3 regions of the Vogesella lacus genome follow, and region 2 is predicted to be linked to each of the others. Evidence: predicted binding sites of a transcription regulator. Region 2 holds the regulator's gene; each other region holds the start of a gene.
What was found. The regulator sigma-54, encoded in region 2, starts transcription at its own class of promoters, with help from an activator protein. The targets are predictions, from matches to a motif close to CTGGCACGCTTCATGCTT.
Positions count from the first base shown of each region.

Region 1 (10,048 bases), on a different contig from region 2:
GCCGGATGCAGGGCCAGCAGCGGCGCATACTTGCGGATCATGGCTTGCAGCTGCTCCTGCTCGGCCTGGGCAAAGCGGTTGCTGGCCGTCATGCCCAGCAGGACAATCTGGCGGAACAGCACGGCAGGCCCGTCCTGCAAGCGGCATTCGCGCTCTTCCTCTGGTGACTCTTCGCATGCCAGTTGCCATAGCTGATAAAGATCATGCCAGTAGCCCTGTGGCAGTGGCAGATAGTCGCTGGCGCTGTGGAAAGCCAGCGTCCGTGCGCTGTGCATCGCATCAGTCAACAAAGAAATCTTGCTGCGATAGCGTGCCAGCAGCCAGTTGCTGGCGTAGCGTTCGACCACAATCAGCTTGTCGAGACGATGCAATGACCACCACAGGCTTTGTGCGGTTTCCGCACACTTCCAGGAGCGGGATGGCTGCACCAGCAGGTAATGGCGCTGCTCTTGCCGTAGTGCCGGCAGGATTTTCTCGATGGTCTGCAGAAAGTGCGTTCGAAGCTGAATCCGTCGTGACAGCTCAAGCTGGCATTGCAATAGCTGTTCGACTTGCTCAGTCAGTAACTGGGCGCAGTATTGCGGCTGGGCAAAGGGCAGCATGGCCAGCCATCTGGCCAGCTCGTCCGGGTCACTCATCGCCAAGGCGGCATCGTCATTGGCTTTTGGCAGGTTCAGGCTTCGCATGGCGATTCCAGATTGGACTCAGGGCAGCACAGTGTCTGCCTTGCTGTCAGTCCCGGTTGTGCTACCCAGCTGTTCGAGTATCAGCAGGCAGGTATCCCGGATTTGCAGCATATGAGACTGTTCAATGATATAGGGCGGCATGATGTAAACCGTATTGCCGATAGGGCGCAGCAGACAGCCTTGCTGTAGTGCCAGCTGGAAGCTGGCAACACTGAAATCGGCCCGATCGCTGACGACCTCGAATGCCCATATCATGCCACAGTGCCGGAAGTTTTGTACCGAACCATGTGCGGCGATGGGCGCCAGAATATTGCTGAAGCAGCTTGCTGTCTCTTTGTTGCGTTCGAGTATGTTGTCCTGCTCGAAAATGTCGAGCACGGCCAGTGCTGCCCGACAAGCCAGGGCGTTACCGGTATAACTGTGCGAGTGCAGAAAACCACGGCTGATTTCATCGTGATAGAACGCATCATAGATTTGGTCAGTGCTCAGGACGCAGGACAGAGGCAGATAACCACCGGTAATGCCTTTGGACAGGCACAGAAAGTCAGGGCGGATATCTGCCTGCTGGTAGGCAAACATCGTGCCGGTGCGGCCAAAGCCTACTGCAATCTCGTCGGCAATCAGGTGAATGGCGTATTGATCGCACAGCTGGCGTACGCGTTGCAGATAAACCGGGTCATACATCGCCATGCCGGCTGCGCCCTGCACCAATGGCTCGAGGATGATGGCGGCAATTGTGCTACCTTCATTTGCCAGCAGAGTGGCCAGCTGGTCGGCACAATGATGGGCATGTTCGATCGGGCTTACACCACTGCCTGCCTGGCGCCAGTCAGGTGTGCTCACCCGGATGTTTTCTTTTAACAGCGGCGCATAGGTCGACGAGAAAATCGGTACATCGGTGACGGCCAGCGCACCCATGGTTTCCCCGTGGTAGCTGTTTTCCAGCGAGATGAAGCGTTGCTTGGCGGTTTGTCCCTGATTTTTCCAGTAATGAAAACTCATTTTCAGGGCAATTTCAGTGGCACTCGCGCCATCCGAACCATAAAAGGCGTGACTAAGGCCGCTGAGTGCGGCCAACCTTTCGGATAATTCAATCACTGGCTGGTGCGTAAAGCCTGCCAGAATCACGTGCTCAAGCTGTTCCAGCTGATCGTGCAATGCCGCCTTGATCCTGGGCTGGTTGTGGCCAAACAGGTTGACCCACCAGGAGCTGACTGCATCGATATAGCGATTGCCATCAAAGTCCTCCAGCCAGATACCATCGCCCTTGGCGATGGGGATGATAGGCAGCGTTTCATGGCGTTTCATCTGGGTACAGGGGTGCCAGACGGATTGCTTGCTGCGGGCTAGCCATTCGTGGTTAAGGGACATGGTTGGGCTTTCGTAACTGACAATTTTCGGCACAATCATGACTGAAGTTGTCATGCGTTGTCAGTTGTTACGTGATGAATGCTCGGGACTGGAGAATACGGTTCTGCGCCAGGTTGGCATAGTCTTGCTTTGCATTAAACTGGTACGGGTTTTGCTGATGTTTTTTCGCCAGCAGCTTCGCTGGATTATGGGGCAGCATGATGCAGCGAGGTTTTACGCTTTTAGAACTGATGATTGTGGTAGCAATTGTGGGCATTCTTGCTGCCATAGCCATTCCGGCTTATCAGGATTATACTCGCAGAGCATATTTGACTGAGGCTTTGAGTATCGCTTCTGGCGTGCGTGCTTCGGTCGAGGAGTATCGTGCAAGCATGGGAAGCTGGCCTGGCAGTAATGCTTCTGCCGGGATCGCTTCAGCCACGGATTACTGGGGACAAGCCATTACCCGGCTGGATCTGGTTGCATCAGGCAGCATTGTACTGATACAGGTTGAGCTAAATCAGAAAGTATCCAGTGGTGCGCATATGTGGCTTGAGCCCCTGGAAAATGTTTCTGGGGCATTCGTTTGGAAGTGTCATGGTGATGCCGGCATCGATCGTCTGATGCCAAGCAATTGTCGTGATTGATTTGAGGCTGTTTTTTAGTTTTCTTAGGAGATTTTCACCATGAAGAAAGTACAACAAGGTTTTACCCTGATCGAGCTGATGATCGTTGTGGCGATCATCGGTATCTTGGCGGCTATTGCAATTCCTGCTTATCAGGATTACACCAAGCGTGCGCACGTTTCTGAAGGTCTGCAGCTGGCTGGCTCTGCCAAGACAGCGGTTACTGAATACTATTCGGCTAATGGTGCTATGCCGACCACCAATGCCTCAGCTGGTATGGCTTCGGCTACCGATATCAAAGGTAATGCGGTTGTTTCTGTTGCTGTGGGTACCTCTGGTGTCATTACTGTTACTTACAACGCTAAGGTGGCGTCCAATGCTGAATTGACAATTACTCCGAGCGCGTCTTCCGGCTCCATCACTTGGGCTTGCGCTGCGTCCGGTACTATCTTGCAGGCAAAATGGCTGCCTGCTAGCTGCCGCAGCTAATATCGTGCTTTAAGTTAATAAATGGGGTGCCTTGGCACCCCATTTCTGTTTTGTGTATTCATGAAAATCAAAACTGATCATCTACTACTTGCTGCACTGGTATCTATCAGTGTATTGCCTTTTCTGAATGTGATGCGCTATGCCCCAATGCCGGATTGGGGGAGCAATGCGACAGCGATATTGATGATAGTGCTGGCCGGTGCTTGCGGTTTGTTTGGGCGTAACTCTTTGTGCCGTAATGAGCCTTGGCATCTGCCTCCGTTTCTTGTCTTGGCAATCAGCTGGTGGTTGCTGGTTTTTCTGCCTTACAGCGCGCTGCATTCCGGACTGTTGCCGATGTCGGAAATGGCAGCAATTCTGATGGCCATCTTTGCTGCAGGTATCTTTGCGTCTTTGCAGCAAACGCTATCAAGAGAGCGGATTGTCGGGGCTTTGGCCTGGGCAGTCCTGGCTAGTGGCTTGTTGCAATCTGTCATTGCTCTGCTGCAGTTGCTGCAGCTGGCCGAGCTGGCCAGAGGCTGGCTGATGTTTACAGTAAATCACGACATCATCGGCAACATCTCGCAGCGTAATCAGCTGGCTCATGTTCTTACCTGGTCAGGGTTGGCTGCCGTTTACCTGTGGCAGCGTAAAGTCCTAACCGGTGCCTTGGCGCTGGCGATCATGTTGGTGCTTGCTACTGTCATTGCCTGGAGTGGTGGCCGATTGCCCATCGCCTATGCAATGGCATTCTTTTGTTTTTCGGTTGTGTTTTTTTTGAAATTGCAAAGTCGCGCACTGGCGATCCGGCTTGCCGTTTGGGCAGCTCTGACACTGCTGATGCAGTATTTAGGGCCTGTCATCGCAGATGCCCTTACTGGCAGAGCATTGGGTTCCGGCTTGGCGCGGCTCGCTGGGGAAGGTTTTGGTGAGCGTAGGCAGGTCGAGTGGCAAAAAGCCTGGCTCTTGGCACAGCACTTTCCATGGTTTGGAGTTGGTTTTGGTGAGTGGGCTTATTATTCAACATGGCTTGAAGCATTTGGTGGCTTTGCCAAGGTGCCTGAGAGTAGTCTTTTTACCCATAGTCATAATCTGTTCTTCCAGCTGCTTGCAGAGACAGGTTGGCCGGCAACCTTGTTTGCCGCAGCTGCAGTGGCTTATTGTCTGTGGCCATATCTGCTGCCACGTAATCACAGCCCGGAGAATGTTTTCCTGCTGATGCTGGCAGTGGTGTTATTGATCCACTCGCTGTTTGAATATCCCTTGTGGTATCTGCCGTTTCTGGTTGTTTTCTTTTTTGTACTGGCACTCAGTCCCAGAGAGGTCATTGCGCTGGAAATACGCTATCGCATGCGCTGGTGGGGGCAGTTGCTGTTGGTGATCTTGGCCGCAGGGTATTTGCTGACAGCCTACCCGGCTTACCGGACGATTCTGGATAGCCAGGCGCCGGGTCCCGACGCTAAGGTCAATGCGGAGAGTGTCGACAGAATTTTCTCCGTTGCGCGCAACCCCTTCTTTGTTTTCGAGGCCGAGCTTGCGTTGAGTAACTATCTGGTGCCTACCGCCAGCGATGTCGCCATCAAGCTGCATCATTACGAACAAATGGTCAGATACCGCCCATATCCCTCCCTGCTGACCAATCTGGCGATTTTGCGAGCATTGGCCGCAGATCCGGCTGGTGCGAAAGATGCGATGACGATGGCAATCTCTGCTTATCCGGCAAGTTTGCCAACCATGTTGCTGGTACTGTCGCAATATCGGGAGCACGAGATTCAGCCATTGAAACAGCTGGTATTTTCGGCTGTAAAACTGTCCAAAGAGAAGGGCGACAAGGCAGCTGTGGCCAGTGTCGCCAGCAGTTATCTGGATCGACCCTTGCCATGAGAGTCAAGCTCGGGGCATTCAGGTATGCTCGCGTTTTCTGTAGCTGGTCCTGATCATGTTTGAGCGAAGTTCACGCTTGAGATTGTCAGCCGGATTGTTGCTGGCCATCTCGTTTTTACCGTTTTTGTCCCGCTTTCACTATTTGCCCCTGCCGCAATGGTGGGGCGAGATTTCCGTTGTGATTCTGGCTGCGCTGGGAGCGATTCTGTCGCCTGCCAGAATACTCGGGATTCCCAGAGTGGCGATCTGGCTGGTGCTGCTCGCGCTGGTTTGGGCGCTGCAGCCGCAACTGGTGGCCATCATGTTCCCGGGCATGAATTACGCGGTGGCACTGTCCTTTCTGGCTTTGGCAATGCTGGCCATCGCGTTGGCCAGCCTGCGAGAGGAAATCGGCGAAGAATTACTACTTGTCTATCTCTGTTGGGGGCTGGTTATCGGTGCGCTGTTGCAATCGCTGATCGGCATCATCCAGTGGAGTGGCCTGGTCCAGTCTTTGGGCGGGCTACTCTTTTATGACAGCGCGCATCCGACCAGTAATATCTTTGGCCATATCGGGCAACGTAACCAATACGCACATTATCTGAGCTGGGGCATGGTTGCCGTGGCATGGTTGGCAGCAATCGGCCGACTCGGACGCGTGATGGCGATTGCTCTACTGTTATGGCTGGGCTTTTCTGTGGCGATTGCAGGCTCGCGCACGGCCCTGCTTTATATCGTGATCATCTTGGGGGTGTCAGCGATCTGGCACTGGCGATTCAGAGAAAATACGACACGACAGGCATTATTATGGCTGACTCTGGCGGCTTTGGCCTTGTTCGCCATGCAGTTTGCCCAGCCGCTATGGCAGTGGTTGTTTGCCGACGGCGGCACGCATGGGGCAAGCGGTATCCAGCGTCTTGCGGCCAACTCTGATGGAATGGGGGCAAGAAGACTGGCGGAGTGGCATAAGGCGTGGTTGAGTTTTGTCCACGCGCCGCTGTTCGGCATTGGCTGGTCGCAGTTTGCCGCCGAGAGTGTGCGTTTGCAGTTGATGCCGATTTTTGCCGATAGTGGTGTCAATAGCGGGCTGTTTACCAATTCGCACAACCTGCCGCTGAATTTGCTGGCTGAAATGGGGGCTATCGGCTTTGCCGTGTTTGCTCTGGGCTTGCTCTGGGTATTGCTGCCATTCTTTGGTAAGCAAGCCAAGCCTCATCATCAGCTCGCCTTGCTGCTTTTGGGGATCTCGCTGACACACAGCATGCTGGAATACCCGCTGTGGTATCTGTATTTTCCTGCGGTACTGACAATCGCTCTGGCGCTGGCGCCGGGTAATCCGAGCGTTGAGGTCTCTTGCCCGCGCTTGCTGCAAGGTGTTGCCGTATTGATGCTGTTTCTGTCGGTCTACGGCAGTATCCGTTACGTTAATCTTCAGGACTTGTATCAGCCGAGCCAGCCCGAAGAGCAGCAGGCCTTGCTGGAGATCGCCGGCAAGGAGCCTTTGTTTGCCTTTCATGCAATGGCAATGCTGGATGATGTGGTGAGGCCATCGGCACAAACGCCGCCTGAGCAGCGACAGTGGATTGCGCAGATGGTCCGAATGCGGCCGTATCCGGATGTCTTGCGTAAGGAAGCGCAGTTTCTGGCACTAGAGGGCAAGCAACGCGAAGCCGCCTTGACCATGCAGATGGCACTGGCCTCGTTTCCGACTTACGCACAATTCTTCAGTCGTGCTCTGGCTACCAGCGAGCCGGCCTGGGCGAGTCTGCAATTGCAGGTTGAGCATTTCCGGCAAACCAGTGGTAACTGAATAAAAAAAGACCGCCAGCGGCGGTCTTTTTTTTCGGCAGTAGCGGCATCAGGCGTCGATGACTGCGCCGGCACTCAGTGCCAGCTTCATTTTACCCAGTGCCTTGGCCTCGATCTGGCGAATGCGCTCGGCAGACACGCCAAACTCGGCAGCCAGATCATGCAAGGTAGCACCACCATCATCGGCCAACCAGCGGGCCTCGATGATGCGGCGGCTGCGTGGATCCAGCGTGGCAAGCGCATCCAGCAGACCATCGCTTTGCAGATGATCGAAAGCGCGACGCTCCAGTGTGACGGTGGGTTCGTTATGCGCGTCAGCCAGCCAGTCAATCGGCGCGTAACCATCTTCGTCATTGTCATCGGCGAGCAGGGCAATATCCTGGCCGCTCATCCGCGTTTCCATCTCGAGCACTTCTTCAGGCTTGACACCCAGATCGGCAGCGATCTCCTGAGCTTCGGCATCGCTGAGGGCGGCAAAGCTTTTCTTCATGCTGCGCAGATTGAAGAACAATTTGCGCTGTGGCTTGGTGGTGGCAATGCGGACCAGACGCCAGTTGCGCAGGATGAACTCGTGCATCTCGGCCTTGATCCAGTGCACGGCAAAAGAGAACAGGCGCACGCCGCGATTCGGCTCGAAGCGCTTGACGGCCTTCATCAGCCCGATATTGCCTTCCTGGATCAGGTCAGCCTGTGGCAGGCCATAACCGGAATAACCGCGAGCGATGGAAACCACAACACGAAGGTGAGACATCACCAAGCGCTTCGCCGCATCCAGATCACCGTGTTGCTGGTGACGGCTGGCAAGCTCGAACTCTTCTTCCGGTGTCAGCATCGGGACGCTGTTAACGGTCTGGATGTAATGCTCCAGACTGCCATTGGAAGACAATACGGGCAGGGCAATAGTGGACATGGATACTCTGACCTCCTACAGAAGACGGCTTTATCTTAGCACTCGTGTATTGAGAGTGCCAGAAGGCCAAAAGTTTCGCCAATCGCCATTGTTAATGAATGTGATTGGCGAAAACTCTTAACTTGGGCGAACGCGTCGCAAATGACTATCAGCAGCCAGGCGTGCGCCAAAGATGCTGAGTAGTATGGAAATGCCGAGAAGTTGCAGCAGTTGGACCAAGTCCAGTGGCAGCAGTCTGGCGCTAATGCCGTACAGCGACGAGAACTCGAGCAGCGCAGGGTTGGCCGCATGAGTCAGCCAGCTGGTGAGCGCCCAGCACAACAGGCCAGCGAACAGTCCTTGCCAGGCTGCGTGGTGCAGGAAGGGGCGGCGAATAAAGCTGTCAGTGGCACCGATGAGCTTGGAGACAGCGATTTCTTCCTGTCGCGACAAGATCTGCATGCGGATGGTGTTGTGATTGATCAGCACCATGGCGACGGCAAAGACGGCGGCCAACAGCCAGGTCAGCTGTTCCAGCAGGCTGACGAGGGCATGCAGCTTGCGCGCCCATAGGCCATCAAATTGTGCGAGTTCGACCATAGGCAGGCCCGACAGTTCTTTCTGCAGCAGATCAAGGCTATCGGGCTCCAGTGCCTTCGGCGTCACCACAAAGGCGTGTGGCAGCGGATTATTGCCCAAGCCTTCGCTGATTGCCGTCAGGCCGCTCTGCTGTTCAAGCTGCTGCAAGGCGCGACTTTTGTCGATGAACTCGAAGTTTGCCACTTTCGGATGACTTTTCAGGCTGCTTTCGACCGCAGCCAGATCGGCGGCCTCGCTGGACAACTCCATGAACAGCGTGATCTGCGGTGTGGTATTCAGCTGACCCAGCCATTGCTGCGAGCTGTTGACCATCAGGTATAAGGAGCAGGGCAGTGCCAGTGCCACGGCCAGCATCAGCAGATTGAGCAGATTGCCTACTGGCTGGCGCAGCATGCGTTGCAGCGCGCGTGAGGCACTTTGCCAGTGCAGGTAGAAATAATGTTTCATGCGGCAAATTGTCCTTCACGCAGGCGGATGATGCGGCGACCGTAGTCTTCCATCAGCGTCTCGTCATGAGCGGAAATCATGACGGTCACACCGACCTGATGGAATGACTTGAACAGCTCCATGATGTCCAGCGCATAGGCGCGATCAAGGTTGGCTGAAGGCTCGTCGGCCAGCAGGATGCTCGGACGATGCACGACGGCGCGCGCGATGCACAGACGTTGCTGCTCACCACCTGACAGACGAATCGGCATGACTTTTTCCTTGCCGGCGAGGCCAACCTTGTCGAGTGCCGCACGCACGCGGCGCAAGGCATCGCGGCGATCGAAGCCGATGATGTCCAGCGGCAGCATGACGTTATCCAGCACCGAGCGGTCGAACAGTATTTTGTGGTCCTGAAAGACAATGCCGATATGCTGTCTGACATAAGGCAGCTGGCTTGAACGCAGCTTGCTCAGGTTCTGGTTGTTGACAAAAACCTGGCCGGATGTGGCGCGTTCAATACCGGAAATCAGTTTCAGCAAGGTACTCTTGCCGGCACCGGAGTGGCCGGCAAGGAAAACCATTTCACCGTCGTCAACCGAGAAGCTGAGATTCTTCAGCGCCTCGTGACCACCGGGATAGCGTTTGGTTACCTGGTCGAATCGAATCATGCAAACAGGACTCCGCAAGGGTTCAAGGTTGGCCGCAATCAGTCCAGCAGGGCATCGACAAAGTCGCGCGCGACAAACGGGCGCAGATCGTTAATGCCTTCGCCGACACCGATAAAGCGCAGCGGAATCGGACGTTGCTTGGCAATGCCGGCAATCACGCCGCCTTTGGCTGTGCCATCAAGCTTGGTCAGGATCAGGCCCGTCAGGCCCAGCGCATCATCAAAGGCCACAACTTGATTGAGTGCGTTCTGACCAATATTGGCATCCAGTACCAGAATCACTTCGTGCGGTGCATCCGGCAGTGCCTTCTGGATGACGCGCTTGACCTTCTTGATCTCTTCCATCAGATGCAGCTGAGTCGGCAGGCGGCCGGCGGTATCTGCCAGGACGATATCAATGCCACGCGCGACTGCAGCCTGCATGGCGTCATAGCAGACGGCGGCGGCATCGCCACTTTGCTGGGCAATAACGGTCACGTTGTTACGTTCGCCCCAGGCCATCAGCTGCTCGCGAGCTGCGGCACGGAAAGTGTCACCTGCGGCCAACATTACCGACTTGCCTTGTGCCTGGAAGTACTTGGCCAGCTTGCCGATGGAGGTAGTCTTGCCGGCACCGTTCACGCCGGCGAGCATGATGACGTAGGGTTTGTGACCATCCGTG
Region 1 is NZ_CEETQT010000004.1:341,780-351,827, forward strand. It holds gene ACZ9W6_RS07375 (hypothetical protein) at 1-686, opposite strand, end outside; gene bioA (adenosylmethionine--8-amino-7-oxononanoate transaminase) at 705-2,057, opposite strand; gene ACZ9W6_RS07385 (pilin) at 2,255-2,683, shown strand; gene ACZ9W6_RS07390 (pilin) at 2,723-3,151, shown strand; gene ACZ9W6_RS07395 (PglL family O-oligosaccharyltransferase) at 3,212-5,014, shown strand; gene ACZ9W6_RS07400 (PglL family O-oligosaccharyltransferase) at 5,070-6,803, shown strand; gene rpoH (RNA polymerase sigma factor RpoH) at 6,852-7,712, opposite strand; gene ftsX (permease-like cell division protein FtsX) at 7,830-8,738, opposite strand; gene ftsE (cell division ATP-binding protein FtsE) at 8,735-9,388, opposite strand; gene ftsY (signal recognition particle-docking protein FtsY) at 9,427-10,048, opposite strand, start outside.
Region 1: the regulator sigma-54 is predicted to act here: its motif matches at 2,197-2,214, upstream of ACZ9W6_RS07385 (pilin).

Region 2 (10,048 bases):
TGCCAGCAACATCGACAATACGATTGCGGCCAACGCCGACTGTTCGACTTCACTGCTGATCAAGCCCAGATTGCCGGATAGCGCCAGCAGGACAAAGCCGAACTCACTACCCTGCGCCAGGGCCAGCGCACCCTTGAGGCTATCCTTGGCGCGATGACCGAAGGCACGTGCCAGCAGGAAAATCACGATGATCTTGACCGGCAACAGCAGCAACAGCATCACCATGATGCTGCCGGACTGCTCGACCAGCACGCCGACATCGAGCTTCATGCCGACGGTGACAAAGAAGAAACCCAGCAGGATGTCGCGGAAGGGCTTGATGTCCTCCTCAACCTGATAGCGGTATTCGGTTTCGGAAATCAGCATGCCGGCGACAAAGGCACCCAGCGCCAGCGACAGGCCGGCCAGCTGGGTCAGGTAGGCAACGCCCAAGGTCACCAGCAAGACATTGATCATGAACAGCTCGCTGGAGCGCTTGCTGGCCACCATGTGAAACCACGGCCGCATCAGGCGCTGGCCAAATACCAGCAACAGGCTCATCACGATGATGACCTTCAGCAAGGCAAGACCCAGATCCATCCACAGCTGATCAGAGTTGGCCGCAAAAGCCGGCAGCAAGATCAGCAACGGCACTACCGCCAGATCCTGGAACAGCAACACACCAACCGCCAGCTGGCCATGCTGCTGCGCCATCTCGACGCGCTCGGACAATAGCTTGAGCACAATCGCCGTCGAAGACAGCGCCAGCGCACCACCCACTGCAAAGCCGGCCAGACCGCTACCGCTCAGCCACCAGACTATGATGCCGATCACCAGCATGGTAAGCGCGACTTGCGAGCCCCCCACTCCGAACACCAGCCGCTGCATGGCGCGCAGCTTGGACAGCGAGAATTCGAGGCCGATGGAGAACATCATGAAGACAATGCCGATCTCACCCAGAAACTCGGTTTCCGGCCCCTCGGGTATCAGGTGCATGACACCGGGGCCGGCAATAAAACCGACCACCAGATAGCCCAGCATGGGGGGGACTCGCAGGCTGCGGCAGGCGGTTACCGCCAGTACTGCAACCAGCAAGACAAGAACAATAGGTGAGAGGTCATGCATCCGGAACAACACTCCTGGCCTGAGGGCAATGGTTATTAAGCAAATCTTGCACCAGCTGACAGGTGCCGAGTGATTATAAGCTGATATAATTACCGACTATGAAAATTGACCCAAAAACTTGCCTGCAATTGGCCAGAGAAACGCTGCAAATCGAGGCAGCCGCCATTACCAGGCTCTCGGAAAGACTGGACGAGCAGTTCGTCCGCAGTGTTGAACTGATGCTGGCATGCAAGGGCCGTGTAGTTGTCAGCGGCATGGGCAAGTCCGGTCATATCGGCAACAAGATTGCCGCAACACTGGCCAGTACCGGCACACCGGCTTTTTTCATGCATCCGGCCGAAGCCGCCCACGGCGACCTTGGCATGATTACCGACAAGGACATCCTGCTGGCAATGTCCAACTCTGGTGAAAGCGACGAAATCATCGCCCTGTTGCCAGCGCTCAAGCGCAAGGGCACGCCCATCATCGCCATGACCGGCCGCCCACAATCCACACTGGCACGTGAGGCCAATATCCATCTGGATGCCGGCGTCGAAAAGGAAGCCTGCCCTTTGGGCCTCGCCCCGACTGCCAGCACCACCGCCGCACTGGCGCTGGGGGACGCACTGGCAGTAGCGTTGCTCGAAATCCGCCAGTTCAAGGCCGAGGATTTTGCCCTCTCCCACCCCGGTGGCAGTCTTGGCCGCAAGCTGCTGGTACACATTCGCGACATCATGCATAGTGGCGAAGCCCTGCCGCAGGTGCAATCCGGTGCCAGTCTCAAGGAAGCGCTGCTGGTAATGACCCAGAAAGGTCTGGGCATGACTGCCGTTTGCGACCGTGAAGGCAAGCTGATCGGTGTCTTCACCGATGGCGACCTGCGCCGCACGCTGGATCGCACGCTGGATCTGGCCGGGCTCTACATTGATGACGTGATGGGCAGAAACCCGCGCACCGTTGCGGCCAACCTGCTGGCCAGCGAGGCCGCTCACCTGATGCAGCAACACAAGATCAACGGCTTGCTGGTAACCGGCAAGGACGGGCAATTGCTCGGCGCCCTCAATATGCACGACCTGCTGAAGGCAGGCGTTATCTGAGATTGACAATGCAAACGATTAACGAACTGGCCAAGCAAACCCGCCTGCTGATCATGGATGTAGATGGCGTGCTGACCGATGGCCGGATTTTCATTACCGCCTCCGGCGAAGAGTTCAAGGCCTTCAATACCCTGGATGGCCATGGCCTGAAAATGCTGCAGTCTACCGGTGTACAACTGGCCATCATTACCGGCCGTGCCGCCCCAAGCGTAGCGCATCGCGCTCGCGGCCTCGGTATTGATCATTACTATGAAGGCGTGCACGACAAGCGTGTCGCCTTTGCCGACCTGCTGCAAAAAACCGGCTTGACTGCCGCACAATGCGCCTACATCGGTGACGACGTGATCGACCTGCCGGTAATGAGCAAGGTTGGCCTCGCGGTTGCCGTTCCGGCGGCACCGAGCTTCGTGCGCCAGCATGCCCATTTTGTCACCGGCAATCACGGCGGCAGCGGCGCAGTGCGCGAGCTGTGCGAGCTGATCATGCAGGCACAGGGCACCTTTGACGCACTGATGAACAGCTATCTGGCATGAATCGCGCTGCACGACTCTTTCCGCTCGGACTGACGCTAGGCATGGCGCTGCTGGCCTTATACCTGCACATCGTTACGACGCAGCAGCCCTTCGCCCGGCCAGACCTGAATCTGAACGAGCCGGAATACACCATCAGCAATCTGCAGGCGCGCCAGTATGACGAGCATGGCATGCTGCAAGAGCGCCTGTACGCCAAATCGCTGTGGCAACTGCCCCGCAATCCGCTGGTCTTTGTGCAAGAGCCACTGCTGACCCGTTATCAGAACGGCAAGGCCGACTTCTCGGTAAACGCCTCGACGGCGACTTACCACCGTCAGGAAAAGCTGGCCGAGCTGAAAGACAATGTCCGCTGGGAGCAGGAGCAGCCGGGCAAAACGCCGATCGTACTGCAGACCTCCAGCATGCAGCTGGATGGCAACAAGCATGAAGTACGCAATCAGGCACCGCTGCTATTGACCCAGCAAAACTCCAGGCTCAATGCCACCGGTTTCATTTATCGCCAGGACAGCCAGACTCTGGAATTTCTGTCCAATGTTAGGATCTTCTATGCGCCATAGCCTGCCAGCCCTGTTACTGATCAGCTGCCTTGCCGTTCCGGCTCATGCCGACAAGGCCGATCGTGACAAACCGATCGAAATCAGCGCCGACAAAGGCACGCTTGACCAGAAAAAAGGCACCACAGTCTGGGAGGGCAATGTCGATGTCAAACAAGGCACTCTGCTGATTCAGGCCGACAAAGTCATTGTGGTACGCGATAACAAGGGCCAGCAGCAGCTGCAAGCCAGTGGCGGCCCGGTCAAGTTCCGCCAGAAGATTGATGGCAGCAACGAATTCGTTGAAGGCTCGGCCAACAGCGTGCAATACGACAATGGCAGCGACCTTGCCATTCTGACCGGCAATGCGCGTATCAAGCGTGGCATGGACTCGGTCAGCGGCAGCCGCATTGTCTACAACACCGCGACCGAGAACTATGAAGTCAATGGCAGCGCCAACGGCAGCACCGGCCGCGTCACCGTGATCCTGCAACCCAAGAGCAAGCCATGAGCAGCACGCTTTCCATCCGCCAGCTGAAAAAGACCTTCAAAAAGCGCACCGTCGTAAAGAATGTGTCGCTGGACATCAGCAGTGGCGAAGTGATCGGCCTGCTGGGTCCGAATGGCGCCGGCAAAACCACCAGCTTTTACATGGTCGTTGGCCTGATCGCTGCCGATGACGGCCGTATCGAACTCGACAAGCAGGAGATCACCCACCTGCCGATTCATCAGCGCGCGCGCATGGGGCTGGGTTATCTGCCGCAAGAAGCATCGATTTTCCGCAAACTCACCGTAGAAGAAAACATCAAGGCCGTGCTCGAGATCACCGGCCTGCGCGGTGAAGAGCTGGAAAACGAGCTGGTATTGCTGCTGGACGATCTCAACATCGGCCATCTGCGTGAAAGCAACGCCATGGCACTGTCTGGCGGTGAGCGCCGCCGCGTGGAAATCGCCCGGGTACTGGCCACCCGACCGCGCTTCATCCTGCTGGACGAGCCATTTGCCGGCGTTGACCCGATTGCCGTGATCGATATCCAGAAGATTATCCAGTTTCTGAAATCACGCGGCATCGGCGTGCTGATTACCGACCATAACGTGCGCGAAACCCTGCGCATCTGCGACCGCGCCTACATCATCTCGGAAGGCGGCGTACTGGCCTCCGGCCTGCCGGGCGAACTCGTTGAAAATGAACAGGTAAGACGTGTCTACCTGGGCGAACACTTCCATCTGTAAACAAGCATGAAACAGACCCTCCAGCTCAAGACCAGTCAACAGCTGACGCTGACGCCGCAGCTGCAACAGTCCATCAAGCTTTTGCAGATGTCCACACTCGAACTGGGCTCCGAGCTGGAGCGCTATCTGCTGGAAAACCCCTTGCTGGAACGCCAGGAAGAAAGCGAAGAAAAGCTGGTGCCGCCAAGCGAATGGCCAGAGCGCAACCAACCGGCCGAAACAGCTCCGGAAACCCCGCAAGAAAACGCCTCACAAGATAGTGATAACAGCAGTGCATTTGACGAGCCTGCTGACTGGGGCAGCCGCAGTAGCAGCAATCACGATGATGATGACGAGTTTGACCCCATCCTCAGCGCCCCGAAAAAGCCCTCGCTGCGCGAGCACCTGTTAAGCCAGACCGGCGAACTACAACTAAGCCAGCGTGACCGCGCCCTGATTGCCCTGCTGATCGACGAGCTCGATGATGATGGCTACCTCTCCAGCCCTCTGGACGAGATACTCGCCGAGCTGCCGCTTGAGCTGGATGTCGAGCTGGAAGAGTTGTCCTGCCTGCGTCGCCTGCTGACCCAACTGGAGCCCGTCGGCTTTGCCAGTCTTAATCTGCAGGAATTCCTGCTGTTACAGCTCGACAATGCCCCCCATGACAAGCACCCCGCGCGCGAGTTGGCCGCAAGCATTGTCAGCCAGCATTTTGACTTGCTGGGCAACCGTGACTTCATCAAGTTGAAGCGGGCCTTGAGCATTGACGATCCGACACTGAAAGCCGCTCACGGCTTGATCACCAGCCTGCGCCCGCGCCCGAGCAGTGGCTTTGACCACGGTGAAACCCACTACGTTGCACCGGATATCCGGGTGATCAAGGTTGGCCGCAGATGGGTTGCCCGGCTAAACCAGGCCAACCTGCCCAAACTTCGTGTCAACCAGATGTATGCCTCTCTGCTACAACAGAAAGGAACCAGCCACGATCTGGGTGGTCAACTTCAAGAGGCACGGTGGCTGATCAAAAACATTCAGCAACGATTTGACACCATCCTGAAAGTGGCGGAATCTATAGTCGAAAGACAACAAGAGTTCTTCGAGCTGGGCGAAGTAGCCATGCGCCCGATGATTCTGCGGGATGTCGCAGATGAGCTTGGACTCCATGAATCAACCATTTCCAGGGTAACCACGCAAAAATATCTTTTGTGCAGCAGAGGCCTGTTTGAGCTGAAGTACTTTTTCGGCAGCTCTGTTGATACCGATAGTGGCGGTGAGTGTTCGGCGACAGCCATCAAGGCCATCATCAAGCAACTCATCGATCATGAAGATAATAAAAAGCCGTTGTCAGACGGTGCGATTGCAGACCATCTCGTCGCCAAGGGCATACAGGTAGCCAGAAGAACGGTTGCCAAGTACCGGGAAGCGATGCAGATACCACCGGTCAGCCAACGCAAGTCACTTTGATTTTCTTGAGTCGCGACACTTCGTTCGCGACACTTTAAGAAGGAGTAAAGGGTATGAACCTCAAGATTACCGGTCTCCACCTCGAAGTTACCCCAGCACTGCGTGAATATGTAGAAAGCAAGCTGGAGCGGATTACCAGGCATGTAGATAATGTTATCGGTGTCAACGTGACATTGTCTGTCGACAAACTGGTACAGAAAGCCGAAGTAAACGTGCATTTGGCGGGTAAAGACATCCACGCCGAAGCGACGGATGCCGATATGTATGCTGCCATCGATGCCTTGGCAGACAAGCTTGATCGTCAGGTTCTGAAGTTCAAGGAAAAACAGGTTGACCACCGCGTCAGCCCTATCATTCAGGATCAGGCAGCCCTCTGATACCCTGCAAAGACAAGAACGGATAAGATTTCTTATCCGTTCTTTTTGTTTGAAACAATCCACCACGCTTACGTCCTGATCGGCTATTGAAATCTTGCCGGAAAGCGTAGAATGGCCAACGTTCTTTACTGGCACCACGCAAGATGAGCCTCATTAGCAAAATCCTTTCTCCAGAAAATGTCATGGTCGGGCTGGATGTATCCAGCAAGAAACGGTTGTTTGAACAAGTCGGCATCCTGATTGAAAACTCACAGGGCATTGCCCGCAGTGATGTTTTTGACAGCCTGTTCTCCCGCGAAAAACTGGGCTCGACCGGACTTGGTCAAGGTGTCGCCATACCTCATGGCCGCATCAAGGGCCTGAAAGAAGCCACCGGTGTTTTCATCCGTTTGAGCACTCCTATCGCCTTTGACGCCCCGGATAACAAGCCGGTCAGCCTGCTGTTTGTGCTACTGGTGCCGGACCAGGCGACAGATATTCACCTGCAGGCACTTTCCGAACTCGCCCAGCGCTTCTCCAGCAGAAGCCTGCGCGAGCAAATGAACAGCCCGGAAAGTAATGCAGAACAACTTTATGAACTGATCTGCGGCCAGAGTGACCATGCCTAATATCAGCGTACGCCGCCTCTATCAGGAAAATCAGCACAAGCTCAATCTGAGCTGGATCGCCGGTCGTTCGGGTGCCGATAACCTTATTTCGAATGATGAACAAAGACCCACCCAAGCACTGGTGGGACATCTGAACTTCATTCACCCCAACCGGGTACAGGTGCTGGGTCTTGCCGAGGTGGAGTACCTGAACAAGCTGGAACAGGCTGCCGCCAGAACCGCGCTTGACCAGCTGTTTCACCGCAGCATGGCCGTTGTCATTGTCGCCAATGCCCAAAACGTGCCCAACCTGCTGCGTGATTACTGCCATACCCACGGCGTGCCACTGATGAGCACCCCGCTGGAAAGTCCCTATCTGATGGATGTCCTGCGCATCTATCTGGCCCGAGCGCTGGCAGTTTCAACCGTCATGCATGGCGTATTCCTTGATGTACTCGAGGTCGGCGTGCTGATCATGGGTGACTCCGCCATGGGCAAGAGTGAACTGGCGCTGGAACTGATTTCACGCGGCCATGGCATGGTGGCCGATGATGCGGTCGAACTGTACCGGATTGGCCCGGAAACGCTGGAAGGTCGTTGCCCTGCCCTACTGCGTGATTTTCTTGAAGTACGTGGCCTCGGCATTCTGAATATCCGCACCATTTTTGGCGAGACAGCCGTTCGCCCGAAAAAGGTGCTGAAACTCATCATTCACCTGATGAAAGCCAATGATCAGGCAATGCAAACCCTCGACCGGCTGAATATCCAGTCCGAGACTCAGGATATTCTGGGCGTGAAGGTGCGCAAGGTCATCCTGCCCGTTGCCGCCGGCCGTAACCTGGCTGTACTGGTTGAAGCCGCTGTGCGCAATTACATCCTGCAGCTACGCGGTATCGACAGCACCAGAGAGTTTATCGATAGACATACCAGTTTGTTACGTGAGCAAGAGCATGCAACTGATTCTGATTAGTGGCCTTTCCGGTTCGGGTAAATCGGTTGCCCTGCGCCTGCTTGAAGACAATGATTTTTTCTGTGTTGATAATCTGCCGGCCGTGTTGCTGGAAGACGTCGTCAGCCTGCACGATGATCAGCTACAACCCAAACTGGCAATCAGTGTAGACACCCGTTCTGCTGCGACACTCGCCGCCTTGCCCAGTGCCATGCAGGCACTGCGCAGCAAGGGCATTGATACTCGCCTGATTTTTCTCGAAGCCAGCGACAACACACTGGTCAAACGTTTCTCCGAAACCAGAAGAAGACATCCGCTGTCTGGCAGCGGTCTGACCGTAGAAGAGTGCATCAATCTCGAACGGGAAATGCTCGAACATCTGCGTGAGCTCGGCCATCGTATCGACACCACCAATCTGTCAGCCAACACACTAAGGAGTTGGGTCAAATTGCTTGTAGATGCCGATGCCTCCGACTGCCTGACCCTTGTATTCGAGTCATTCGGTTTCAAGCATGGCATTCCGCTTGATGCCGACTTCGTATTTGACGCGCGCTGCCTGCCCAACCCTTATTACGAAGAAAAACTCAGGCCGCAAACCGGCCTCGATCAAGACGTCATGGACTTCTTCGCTCAAGAAAAGCTGGTCAGCGAGATGCAATCTGACGTGATGAAATATCTGCAAAAATGGCTGCCCCGTTTCCGCAGCGACAATCGCAGCTATGTCACGATTGCCATCGGCTGTACTGGCGGCCAACATCGCTCTGTCTATCTGGCAGAACGTCTGGCCGAAGCCTTCGACAACCAGCAAGTCCTGATCCGCCACAGGCAGCTGCAAGGCAAATAATGTGCTGCGCATCGGCGACATGCTGATACTGGTTTTGCTTGCGGCCAGCCTTTGGCTGCTGCAGGCAAAGCTAGCCGACAACAGCAGTGCAAGTTATGTAGAAATCACGCAAGACGGCCGGATCACCGGCCAATACCCGCTGCGATTGGATAAAACGCTACGACTGCACAGTGACGCCGGCGATACCGTTATCCAGATCAGTAAAGGCCGCGTACGCATTGCGCAATCCCCAGGCAAGTATCAATACTGCGTCAAGCAAGGCTGGCTCTCCGCCGCTGGCGCATTAGCCATCTGCATGCCGAGCCGCATCTCACTCAGACTTATCGGCAATGCCACAGCAGAAGACTCTCTCGCCTACTAAGCAAGACCTGCAGATCGCCAATCTTGCCGCACTGGCCATCTCGCTAAGCCTACTTGATGCCGCCATTCCAAGCCCTATTCCCGGCATCAAACCCGGTTTCGCCAATATCATCGTCCTGATAACCGCCTACCAGCATGGCTGGCGTGCCGCGGTCTGGGTGAGCATCTTGCGCGTATTGGCCAGCGCCCTGCTGCTGGGTACGCTGTTTACGCCAGGATTCTGGCTGGCCACTGCCGGTGCCATCAGCAGCCTGTTAAGTCTGGGCTTGAGCCTGCGCCTGCCTGCTCCTTACTTCAGTGCAGTCAGCCATAGTCTGATTGCTGCCCAGGCGCATCTGCTGGCGCAGCTACTGCTGGTACGGCTAATATTTATCCCGAACGATAATATTCTTGGTCTCGCCCTGCCGATGGCAATTGCCGCCATCCTTTCGGGGCTGGTCAATGGACTGATAGTCAACAGGCTACTGAAAAAATGAATCGACCCGTCAATACCATTACTGTCGCGCTAACCGGCGCCTCCGGCTTGCCTTATGGCCTCAGGCTGATTGAATGCCTGCTGAAGGCCGGCAAGCGCGTCTGGGTCATGTATTCGCAGGCTGCACAGGTCGTGGCCAAGCAGGAGATGAATCTCAGCCTGCCCTCGCAGCCACAAGAATTCCAGCAATGGCTGATCAGCAACTTCAATGCCGAACCGGACAAGATTGCCGTATTTGGCCGGGAAGCGTGGTTCGCCCCGCCAGCATCAGGCTCAAATCCAGCCGATGCCATGGTAGTCTGCCCGTGCAGCATGGGAACGTTGGCCGCAATCGCCAACGGCAGCAGCGACAATCTGATCGAGCGCGCTGCCGATGTGATGATCAAGGAAGCCAGAAAGCTGGTGCTGGTGCCACGCGAAGCGCCGTTTTCAGCCATTCATCTGGAAAACATGCTGAAGCTTGCCCGGCTGGGCGTCTGCATCCTGCCGCCCAACCCTGCTTTTTATACCCATCCGCAAACCATCCAGGACATG
Region 2 is NZ_CEETQT010000007.1:93,064-103,111, reverse strand. It holds gene ACZ9W6_RS10515 (cation:proton antiporter) at 1-1,104, opposite strand, end outside; gene ACZ9W6_RS10510 (KpsF/GutQ family sugar-phosphate isomerase) at 1,203-2,180, shown strand; gene ACZ9W6_RS10505 (KdsC family phosphatase) at 2,189-2,713, shown strand; gene lptC (LPS export ABC transporter periplasmic protein LptC) at 2,710-3,270, shown strand; gene lptA (lipopolysaccharide transport periplasmic protein LptA) at 3,260-3,757, shown strand; gene lptB (LPS export ABC transporter ATP-binding protein) at 3,754-4,479, shown strand; gene ACZ9W6_RS10485 (RNA polymerase factor sigma-54) at 4,486-5,922, shown strand; gene hpf (ribosome hibernation-promoting factor, HPF/YfiA family) at 5,976-6,299, shown strand; gene ptsN (PTS IIA-like nitrogen regulatory protein PtsN) at 6,443-6,907, shown strand; gene hprK (HPr(Ser) kinase/phosphatase) at 6,900-7,856, shown strand; gene rapZ (RNase adapter RapZ) at 7,837-8,679, shown strand; gene ACZ9W6_RS10460 (NusG domain II-containing protein) at 8,681-9,040, shown strand; gene ACZ9W6_RS10455 (Gx transporter family protein) at 9,009-9,515, shown strand; gene ACZ9W6_RS10450 (flavin prenyltransferase UbiX) at 9,512-10,048, shown strand, end outside.

Region 3 (10,048 bases), on a different contig from region 2:
GACAAAATCCTGCTTGAGCTGCAAGGGGATGTGCTCGGCAAAATGCGCCTCGGCCCCGCCTGCCGTCTGGCCATTCATTGCCGCCAGGCCCGCCCGCAGGATATTGAGCATGGTGCGGCTGGCAAAGGCATGGGATGCCCCAGCTGCAGACAAGCCTTGTTTCACGGTGTATTCACTCCTGTGTGCCGAATAGCGGTTTTGTCCAAAGTGGCCACATAAGGCCCAAGCCAGGGCAGGTGCTGCAACCAGCGCGGTGCATGCAACAGCAGCCACAGCAGCAGAGAAAACCAGCACAGCTTGCCGACAAACACACTGCCAAAAACCAGCGGTGCCGACAAGCCGGCCAGCAGCGCCGTGATCACCAGACTGCGCGGCGACAGCGGCAACATCGACAGCAACAGCAAGACCCAGCCGCCATGCTCGCGCAGCCGCCCTTGCCAGACCAGCCAGAAGTCTTGTCCGGCCAGATTCAACGCCGGCACCAAGGGCTGCAACTGGCTGGCGGCATACCACAAGCTTGCGGCCAACATCGCCGCACCGAGCACCGATGCCAGCGCAAAGGCCAGCACCAGCCACAGCCTGCGCCCGGCCTGCAGATACACCAGCATCGCAAAGCTGATCTGGGTCGGCATCGCCGGCACAAAATAATCGGCTGCCGAGAGCAGGGCCAGCAGCGGTATCGCCCGCCGCCGCTGGCCATGCTGCGCAATCCAGTTGCGGGAGCGGCCAAGCAGCCGCGTCAGCAGGCTCATGTTTCAGGCCTTCAACATGATGTTTTCGACCAGATTCGGCAGCAATGCTCGCAAGCGCATCACCAGCCGCATCTTGCCGACATGAATCTCGCGCCGCCCCTTGAGTGCACCGCGCCAGATTTCAGCCGCTGCCTGCGCCGCGCTGATCTTGCCGCTGCCGCGACCGTGCGTCATTTCGGTATCCACCAGCGGCAGAATCGCCTCGCAAACCTTGATGCTGGCCGAGTGCTTCTGCACCTGGCCATTGAAGGATTTGCAAAACGCGCGCAAACCCGCCTTGTTGGCGCAGTAAACCGGCGAGCTTTGCTTGGGCGCAATCGCCAGACCCGAGCTGACAAATACCCAGGTGCCGGCAGCCTGCAATACATTGCCGAACAGCAAGCGCGTCAGGATCACCGGCGCGGTGAAATTGACCATGGTTTCTTCTTCGACGCTGATCGCCTCATCGCCCACGCAAAACAGATCACGCGCCTGCTGCACGCCGGCATTATGAATCACCACATCCAGCGGCTGGCCGGCCAGCTTCCGCGCGAATTGCGCGATGCTGTCGGCGCTGCGCATATCGCAGACCTGCCAGTTGGCCGCTGGATATTGCTCGCGCGCGGCGGCCACGCTTTGTTCGCTGCTGGCAGTGGCAATCACCTTATATTGCTGCGCCAGGCACAGGGCCACCAGTTCGCGGCCGATGCCGCGGCTGCCGCCGGTAATCAGTACTGTCTTAGCCATGGGTCACCTCGCGCACAAAAGTCAGGTCCAGCGGCGCAGCAAAATCCACCCGCCCCAGATACTCGATGTATTTGCCGCGACGATTCAGATCGCGCGGCTCGAGCAAGCCGTCAATCGCCGTCAGCAGCGGCTTGTCGCCGGCAAAATGAAACACGGTGGCACCAAACAGCAGCCGCCGGAACCAGTTGTCCGGCATCAGCTGCACTACGCTGTGGCCGCCCTGCTGTTGCAGGCGCAGGGTCACGCCGGTTTGTGCCTGCACTTTCAGCACGGCATAGGCAAGCTGCAAGGGCTTGCCCGCGCGCAAGGCGGGCCAGTGTCTGGCGATTTCAAACAACGCACTCAGCAAGGTGACGGGTGGCCGCGGCAGCGCCAGCAGGCGTTCCTGCTCGCGGTAGCCGGTGCGATGGCTGCGCAACCGCGTGTGCGCCGCACCAGCCTGCAGCTGTAAGCTCGCACTTTCCTGCAGGTGCGGCTGTTCGTAACTGGCTTGCTGCAGGCCGGCAGCGGCCGACCACGCCAGCTGCTCCAGCGCGACAGGCGGCGCACCTGCCACGCCCTGCCAGTGGCGACTGGCCTGAAACTGCTGCTCGCCACTTTGGCTGATCTGCAGGCGGTAGTCGAAAATGGCACGGCCGGCATGGTGTCGCCGGTCATGTACGCTGGCATGCACATCGGCCAGCAAGAGTGAGGTGGATGGCTTCATGATTTTGCTCCGGGTGGTGATGAGCAAAAAATAGCCGCCTCCGTGCAGAAACGATTGAATATTCGCGCCAGATTTCAGCCCGGCCGGTGCGACAAAGCGCAGACAGAAAAATGGCCGCCAAGCACCGGCTTGCGGCCAACCTTTCCTGCTTTTGGCAAAAGCGGTGCGCTCAGCTGCGCTCCAGCTCCCACAGCGCTTCCTGCAGCGTCGCCATGCGCGACTCCAGCGCATTGCCGGCATCGGCCAGCGCACGGTTGTAAATCAGCGGGCCGATGCGGCTGGCGATATGCAGCAGCAGCGCCTGCGCTTCCAGCCCGCCCAGCTCGGCATCGTGCTCGGCCGCCAGATACTGTTGCAGTTCGGGGGCCAGTGCATTCAGTTGCGACTGGTCGAGAAAGACATCCTGATGCTTCATGGCGAGGCCCGGCAAAAAAAGAAGCGAGTGTCGCCGCAGCTGCCGCCGCTGGCAAGCCGTCCGCACAAAAACAAAAGACCGCCACAAGGGCGGTCTGGCATGACGGGCATGCGAGTGAGGCTCAGCGCCCCCGCTGCTACACCTCTCCACAGTCTGCAACAGCGCGGGGCCTGATCCGTCTGGCCTGCCTTAGGCAGGCCTTGTTCAAGTGTCAGGTCAGGCAGGCAGCTCGATCCAGCGCGGGCTGGTCAGCGCCGCCGGTTGCAGCACGGCATCCAGCTGTTCGCGGCTCAGCAGGCCACGGCGCAACACGATGTCGTAGACGCTGCCACCGCTCTGGTGGGCTTCCATCGCTACCGCCGTTGCGGCGGCGTAGCCGATGTAGGGATTCAGCGCGGTGACCAGGCCTACCGAACGGTGTACCGATTCCAGCAGGAAATCCTTGTTGGCGGTAATGCCATCCACGCAATTCAGCCGCAGGGTGTCGCAGGCGCGCGCCAGATGGTTGACGCTGCGGAACAGGCTGTAGGCTATCACCGGCTCGAAGGCATTCAGCTGCAGCTGACCGGCTTCGGCCGCCATGGTGACGGTCAGATCGTTGCCGATCACTTCGTAAGCCACCTGGGTCACCACTTCCGGAATCACCGGATTGACCTTGCCCGGCATGATGGACGAACCGGCCTGCCGCGGCGGCAGATTGATCTCGCCAAAACCGGCACGCGGGCCGGACGACAGCAGGCGCAAGTCATTGCAGCTCTTGGACAGCTTCACCGCCACGCGCTTGAGCACGCCGGACAGCTGCACGAAGGCACCACAATCCTGAGTCGCCTCGACCAGATCAGGTGCGGTTTCCAGCGCAAGGCCTGTCAATGCGGCCAACCTCTGGCACACCAGCGGCGTGTAGTCAGGGTGGGCGGTAATGCCGGTGCCGATAGCGGTGGCACCGAGATTGATTTCCAGCATCAGGGCGCTGGCTTCGCGCAGGCGCTGCTCGTCCTCGCCCAGCATCACGGCGTAGGTGCGGAACTCCTGACCCAGCGTCATCGGCACGGCGTCCTGCAGCTGGGTGCGGCCCATCTTCAGCACGTCGGCAAATTCGTCAGACTTGGTGGCAAACGAGCCACGCAATGCGGCCATCGCCGTCAGCAGGCGCTGCACGCCCCAGTAGGTGGCCAGTCGCAGCGCAGTCGGGTACACATCATTGGTGCTCTGGCCCATATTGACGTGTTCGTTCGGGTGCAGATGCTGGTACTCGCCTTTGCCGTGGCCAAGGATCTCCAGCGCACGGTTGGCGATCACCTCGTTGGCATTCATATTGGTCGAGGTACCGGCCCCGCCCTGAATCACGTCCACCACAAACTGCTCGTGCAGCTTGCCGGCGCGGATTTCCTCGCAGGCCGCCACGATGGCGTTCTTGTGCTGGTCAGACAGCAGGCCCAGCTGGTGGTTGGCTTCGGCCGCGGCCTGCTTGATCACCGCCAGCGCGGCAATCAGCTCGCTGTAGCTGGCAATGGTCTGGCCGGTAATCGGAAAATTCTCGATGGCGCGCAGGGTATGCACGCCCCAGTAGGCAGCGGCAGGGACCTCGCGGTCGCCCAGCAGATCGTGTTCGGTACGGGTGTTCATGGTGTCTTTTTATGGGGACAGGTGTTGTGCTGTGCACTGTAGCCCCGCGCCTGCCTTTACCGCCAATTCCGATTGCCGATTGCCTCATGCAAAAAATGCATGACCTTGAATTTGCTGTTTGCAATCAGGGCTTTTCTGCCGATCAGCTGCCAAAAATCAAACCATGCGGCCAACTTGCACGCTATATCTATTGCTTGACTGTGCACACTTCGGCACCAGCCTCATGCAGTATTCATAAGCAGAAACTTATGGAAGCATTTATTATCCATTTAAGAACTCCCTCGCAGGCTCCAGCATGCCCACACTCACACGGACAAAGTCATTTCTGGCTGGCGGCATGATCTGGCTGCTGCAGTCAGCGGCCATGGCAGGGGCTATTCCGGTGCAGATCCTCGCGCAGGCTTTTCCGCCGCTGCAGTATGAATCCAGCGATGGCCAGGGTGCCGGCTTTGCCCACGACTATGTACTGGAGGCACTGCGAGAAACCGGTGGCAAGATGGCCGTCGCCAGCGGTCCGGTACAGTTCATGCCGCTCAAACGTGCACTGTCCGAGGCAGTGCGCGAACCCAATACCCTGGTGCTGAGTGTGGCGCGCACGCCGGAGCGTGAAAGCCAGTTCATCTGGATTGAAGAAGTCGCGCCCTACAATATCTGGGTGTACAAGCGCAAAGAGCAGAAACTGCCCGGCCTTGCCGCCGACAGCCTGATCGGCCGCGGCCTGCGCATCGGCGTACAGGATGGCTCCAACTTTCACGAGTGGCTGAAACAGCGCGGCGTCGGCAGCAGCGGCGACAACAATACGCTGGACCTCGTCGCGCAGAACGACCTCAACTTTCGCAAGCTGCAACTGGGCCGCATCGACCTCCTGGCCCAGCCCTCCATCAGCTATCGCCTGCGCATGAAAGAGCAGGACATCCCGCTGGCCGCCTTCGAGCCGGCCTTCCGCATTGCCGAACTCAGCCAGCCCCTGTGGCTGGTGGCCAGCAAGAACAGCGACCCGCGTTTTATCGAGCAGCTGCGCCGCTGTCTCGACAAGCTCAAGGCCAATGGCCGCTGGCAGGCACTGCAACAGACCTATCAGTTGGATACAACCGCCAAGCTGCCCAACTGAGTTCAGATCGCCGGATAACGCGTCGCCAGACTGCGCCACCAGTCATCGAGCAAGGCCTGCTCGTGACGCAGATCGCGATACAGCCGGATCTCCATAGCCAAGGACCACTCCTCGCCGCCGGCCGCCAGCAACTGGCCGCTGGCCAGCTCGCGCTGCACGGTACTCTGCGGCAGAAACGCGAGTCCATGCCCTTCCAGTACCAGCGCCTTTTGCACCTCGGCCATATCGGTTTCGAAACACTCCTGCAGCGCACAGGCTGCCGGTGCCCGCTGCAGGATCAGCTCGACCATGCGGCGCAGATAGGCATTGGCCCCATAGGCAATAAAGGGCAAAGGCGCGGCGGCATCGCCCGGCAGACACCAGCGCGGCCGGCCCCCGTCCACCACGCTATAGGGGCGGAACACCTCCTCACCCAGCAAGAGGCCGGCATAACGGCCTGGTGGCAGCTCGACCGGATGGCGCGGATGGTGGTAACACAGCAGCAGATCGGCCTGGCCTTCGGTCAGCGCCAGCACGGCATCGTGCACATTATGGGTCAGCAGCTGCCAGCTGATGCCGGCCAGCGCCGGCTGCTCGCGCGCCAGCCAGCCGGGCACGAAACCGAAAGACAGGGTATGCGGCATGGCCAGTGTCAGCTGCTCCTTGCCGGCTTGCAGGCCGCGCAACTGGTTGCGGGTGGCCGACAACTCGCCCACCAGCAATCTGGCCTTGTCGCGCAGCATCTCGCCAGCCGGCGTCAGCCGCGTCGGCCAGGTGGTACGGTCGATCAGATCCGCTCCCAGCCAAGTCTCCAATGCCTTGATACGGCGCGAGAACGCCGGCTGCGTCAGATGCCGCAGCTCGGCCGAACGGGTAAAACTGCCGGTTTCGGCCAATACCAGAAAGTCTTCCAGCCAACGCGTATCCATCACAGCCCCCGGCAAGTTTGATGGCGCATGCTAACGCAAGCCACAAGAAAAAACCGCCCGGTAAGGGGCGGTTTTGCTCTGTCGATCAAGCCTGCTGGCTGACCGCAATGCCGTGCGGCACGTCTTCGCGGCGTGGCTCGGGATCGATATCGTCGTCCTCGTCCAGCTGCGGCTGGGCAGCACCCAGTTGCTTCTCGCTCTTGGCTACCACGCAAGAGGCAATCGCATTGCCCAGTACATTGGTTGCCGAGCGGCCCATATCCAGGAAGTGATCCACGCCCAGCAACAGCAGCAGGCCGGCTTCCGGAATATTGAACTGCGCCAGCGTCGCGGCAATCACCACCAGCGAAGCACGCGGTACACCGGCCATGCCCTTGGAGGTCACCATCAGGATCAGCAGCATGGTGATTTCCTGCGACAGCGTCAGGTCGATGCCGTAAGCCTGGGCAATGAAGATGGTCGCGAAGGTGCAATACATCATCGAGCCATCCAGATTGAACGAATAACCCATAGGCAGCACGAAGCTGGCGATACGGTCGTTACAACCGAAACGCTTCAGGCGGTCCAGTGTCTTCGGATAGGCGGCTTCGGAACTCGCGGTCGAGAAAGCCAACAGCGCCGGCTCGCGAATCGCGGCCAACAGCTCGAGCACGCGACGGCCGAGGAACAGCGAACCCATCGCCAAGAGCGCAATCCACAACAGGCCCAGCGACAGATAGAACTGCGCCATGAAGCTGCCGTAGGTCGACAGAATGCCCAGACCCTCTTTCGCCACCATGCCGGCAATCGCGGCAAACACGGCAAACGGAGCAAAGTTCATCACATAGCCGGTGACTTTCAGCATGATGTGCGCCACGGCGTCCATCGCGTCGATCAGGCCCTTGGCCTTGTCGCCAATCGCGGCAGCGGCACTACCGAAGAACAGCGAGAACACCACGATGGCCAGAATCTCGTTCTTGGCCATGGCTTCGAAAATGCTCTTCGGAATCAGGTGGCTGATGAAGTCCTTCAGCGTCAGCGCGCCCTTCTCGATGCCCGAGCTGGCGGTCACCTCCGGAATCGGCAGGCCCAGGCCCACGCCCGGCTGCAGCATGTTGACCATGACCAGGCCCAGCAGCAGCGACACCAGCGAGGCGGTCAGGAACCACGCCATCGCCTTCATGCCGACGCGGCCAACAGTGGCCGAGTCGCCCATGCGGGCAATGCCCACCACCAGGGTGGCGAACACCAGCGGCGCGATGATCATCTTGATCAGGCGCAGGAAGATATCAGTCAGGATGGAGAGCTGATCGGCAAACGTCTTGATTGCCTCGGGGCCGCTCGCCATCTCACGGTAGCCAAATCCGACAATGACACCCAGCAGCATGGCCAGCAGGATCATCGCGGTCAGTTTATTTATTTTCATAGAGAGGTTTCCCTGTATTGCACGGTGAAATCCTCCTTTGTAGTCGGGCTCGTGCGGTCTTTGCCGCTTGCGAGGGGCAATAAATTAGCAAAAGCCGTGCCAATATACAAATTCACATATCAACAATGCAGAAACCACTGTCAATACAGACACTTGCCAAAAGCATGACCTGCCCGGCCGCCTGCGGCCAACATCGCCACTGATCGGCAATCCGTGCAGCCATGAAAAAAGCGTCCGGAAATCCGGACGCTTTTCGCTATACAGCCCGATAATTCAGCGCGCCTGCACCAGCCAGTCCGCCGTTGCCTCGGCCGCCTGAAACTCGTGCACCACGGCCTGCAGCTCGCTGAAAGCACGCGGCGCATCCAGCGCATCACAGGCACTGCGCAGCTCGGCCAGATGCGCGGCCAGCGTGGGCTGTGGCAGGTGATACTCCTGCGCCCGCATGATGCGCGGGTGATTGGTCGGCAACACGTTGTCGCCGATCAGCAGCTCCTCATACAGCTTTTCGCCGGGGCGCAGGCCGGTGCAGCGAATCTCGATATCCCCCAGCGGGTTGGCCGCATCGCGCACGGTCAGGCCGGATAGGTGAATCATGCGTCGTGCCAGATCGATGATCTTCACCGGCTCGCCCATATCCAGCACAAACACATCGCCGCCCTCGCCCATCGCGCCGGCCTGGATCACCAGCTGCGCCGCCTCGGGAATAGTCATGAAGTAACGGGTGATGTCGGTGTGGGTGAGCGTCACCGGCCCGCCGCTGGCAATCTGCTGGCGGAACAGCGGCACCACCGAGCCAGAGCTGCCCAGCACATTGCCAAAACGCACCATCACGAAACGGGTGTGACTGCCGGCCGCATGCCGTGCCTGCAAGGTCAGCTCGGCCAGCCGCTTGGTCGCGCCCATCACATTGGTTGGCCGCACCGCCTTGTCAGTCGAAATCAGCACGAAAGTCGCCACACCGGCAGCCTCCGCCGCACGGGCGCAAGTGTCGGTGCCAAAGGCATTGTTGAGAATGCCGGCCACCGGATTGTGCTCCACCAGCGGCACATGCTTGTAAGCCGCCGCGTGGTACACGGTCTCGACGGCAAAGGTTTGCATGATGGCCGTCAGCCGCGGCAAATCGGCCACGCTGCCCAAGAGCGGCACCCGCGGCACGCCGGGCGCGAGCTTGGCCAGTTCCTGGTCAATCGCATACAGCGCAAACTCGGTCAGCTCGAACAACACGATGCGGCTCGGGCGTTGGCGCACGATCTGGCGACACAGCTCGGAGCCGATCGAGCCACCCGCACCGGTCACCATCACCACCTTGCCCTTGATGTTGGCCGCAAGCAGCGCCTCTTGCGGCGGTACCGGATCGCGCCCGAGCAGATCGTCGATCTCCACCTGACGCAGCTCGTCCACCCGCACCTCGCCCGATACCAGATCAGCCATGCCCGGCAGGCGCTGGATGGCGATGTGCAAAGGCTCCAGCTGCTCCAGAATCTGCCGTTGGCGACCGGCTGCCACCGACGGCATCGCCAGCAGAATCACCTCGGCCTCGGTGTCTTCCACCAGTGCGGCCAAGGTGGCCGGGTCGTGCACCATCAGCCCGCGGAAGGTGCGGCCCCACAGCTGCGGGTTATCATCGACAAAAGCCATCGGCCGGTAGTCGCGCCCCGCCTGCAAGGCCGCCATCAGCTGCAAACCCGCCTGCCCCGCACCGTAGATGATCACCGGCCGGCGCGGCGCATCTATCGCGTCGATCCGGCGCACGAGGCCACGCAACAAGAAGCGGCTGCCGCCGATATAGGCCATCGCGAACACCCAGAAAATCACGATGGAGGTGCGCGGGAAAGCATTGATGCCGGCCATCAGCAAGATCGCCATCAACACCAGCGTGGCCAGGCTCACGCCGGTGAACACGGTGTAGACGATGCGGTCATCGAGAAACTTCAGCACCGCGCGATACAGACCCAGCTTGATGAACAGCGGAATCACCCACAGCGCCGGAATCACGAAGATCCACCAGTAAGGATCGAGCTTGGCATCCCAGCTGCCACCGAGGCGCAGGAATACCGCGCACCACATCGCCAGCGGCAGCAGCAGCGCATCGAGCAGCATCAGCAAAGCCATCTTGTGATGGCGGGAGAAGGAAAGCAGTTTTTCCAGCATGTGAAACCTTAATATGGCCACGAAATCAATATTCAGCGCGACACGATCTTGAGCAGCGTCGCCAGAATGATCTGCACATCCCCCAGCAGCGAATAACTGCGCGCATATTGCACGTAATAATCCAGTTTCTGCGGCAAGATTGTCCGGATATACATCTCTTCAGGGTTGGCCGCACGGCCGAGAATCTCGTTCTCGTCGATCATGCGGATCGACGCCCAGTCGGTAATACCGGGGCGTACCGACAG
Region 3 is NZ_CEETQT010000014.1:48,239-58,286, reverse strand. It holds gene ACZ9W6_RS16500 (helix-turn-helix transcriptional regulator) at 1-165, opposite strand, end outside; gene ACZ9W6_RS16495 (hypothetical protein) at 162-752, opposite strand; gene ACZ9W6_RS16490 (SDR family NAD(P)-dependent oxidoreductase) at 756-1,478, opposite strand; gene ACZ9W6_RS16485 (hypothetical protein) at 1,471-2,184, opposite strand; gene ACZ9W6_RS16480 (DUF2164 domain-containing protein) at 2,354-2,599, opposite strand; gene aspA (aspartate ammonia-lyase) at 2,816-4,225, opposite strand; gene ACZ9W6_RS16470 (substrate-binding periplasmic protein) at 4,563-5,336, shown strand; gene ACZ9W6_RS16465 (LysR family transcriptional regulator) at 5,339-6,244, opposite strand; gene ACZ9W6_RS16460 (dicarboxylate/amino acid:cation symporter) at 6,330-7,649, opposite strand; gene ACZ9W6_RS16455 (polysaccharide biosynthesis protein) at 7,923-9,803, opposite strand; gene ACZ9W6_RS16450 (sugar transferase) at 9,836-10,048, opposite strand, start outside.
Region 3: the regulator sigma-54 is predicted to act here: its motif matches at 7,735-7,752, upstream of ACZ9W6_RS16460 (dicarboxylate/amino acid:cation symporter).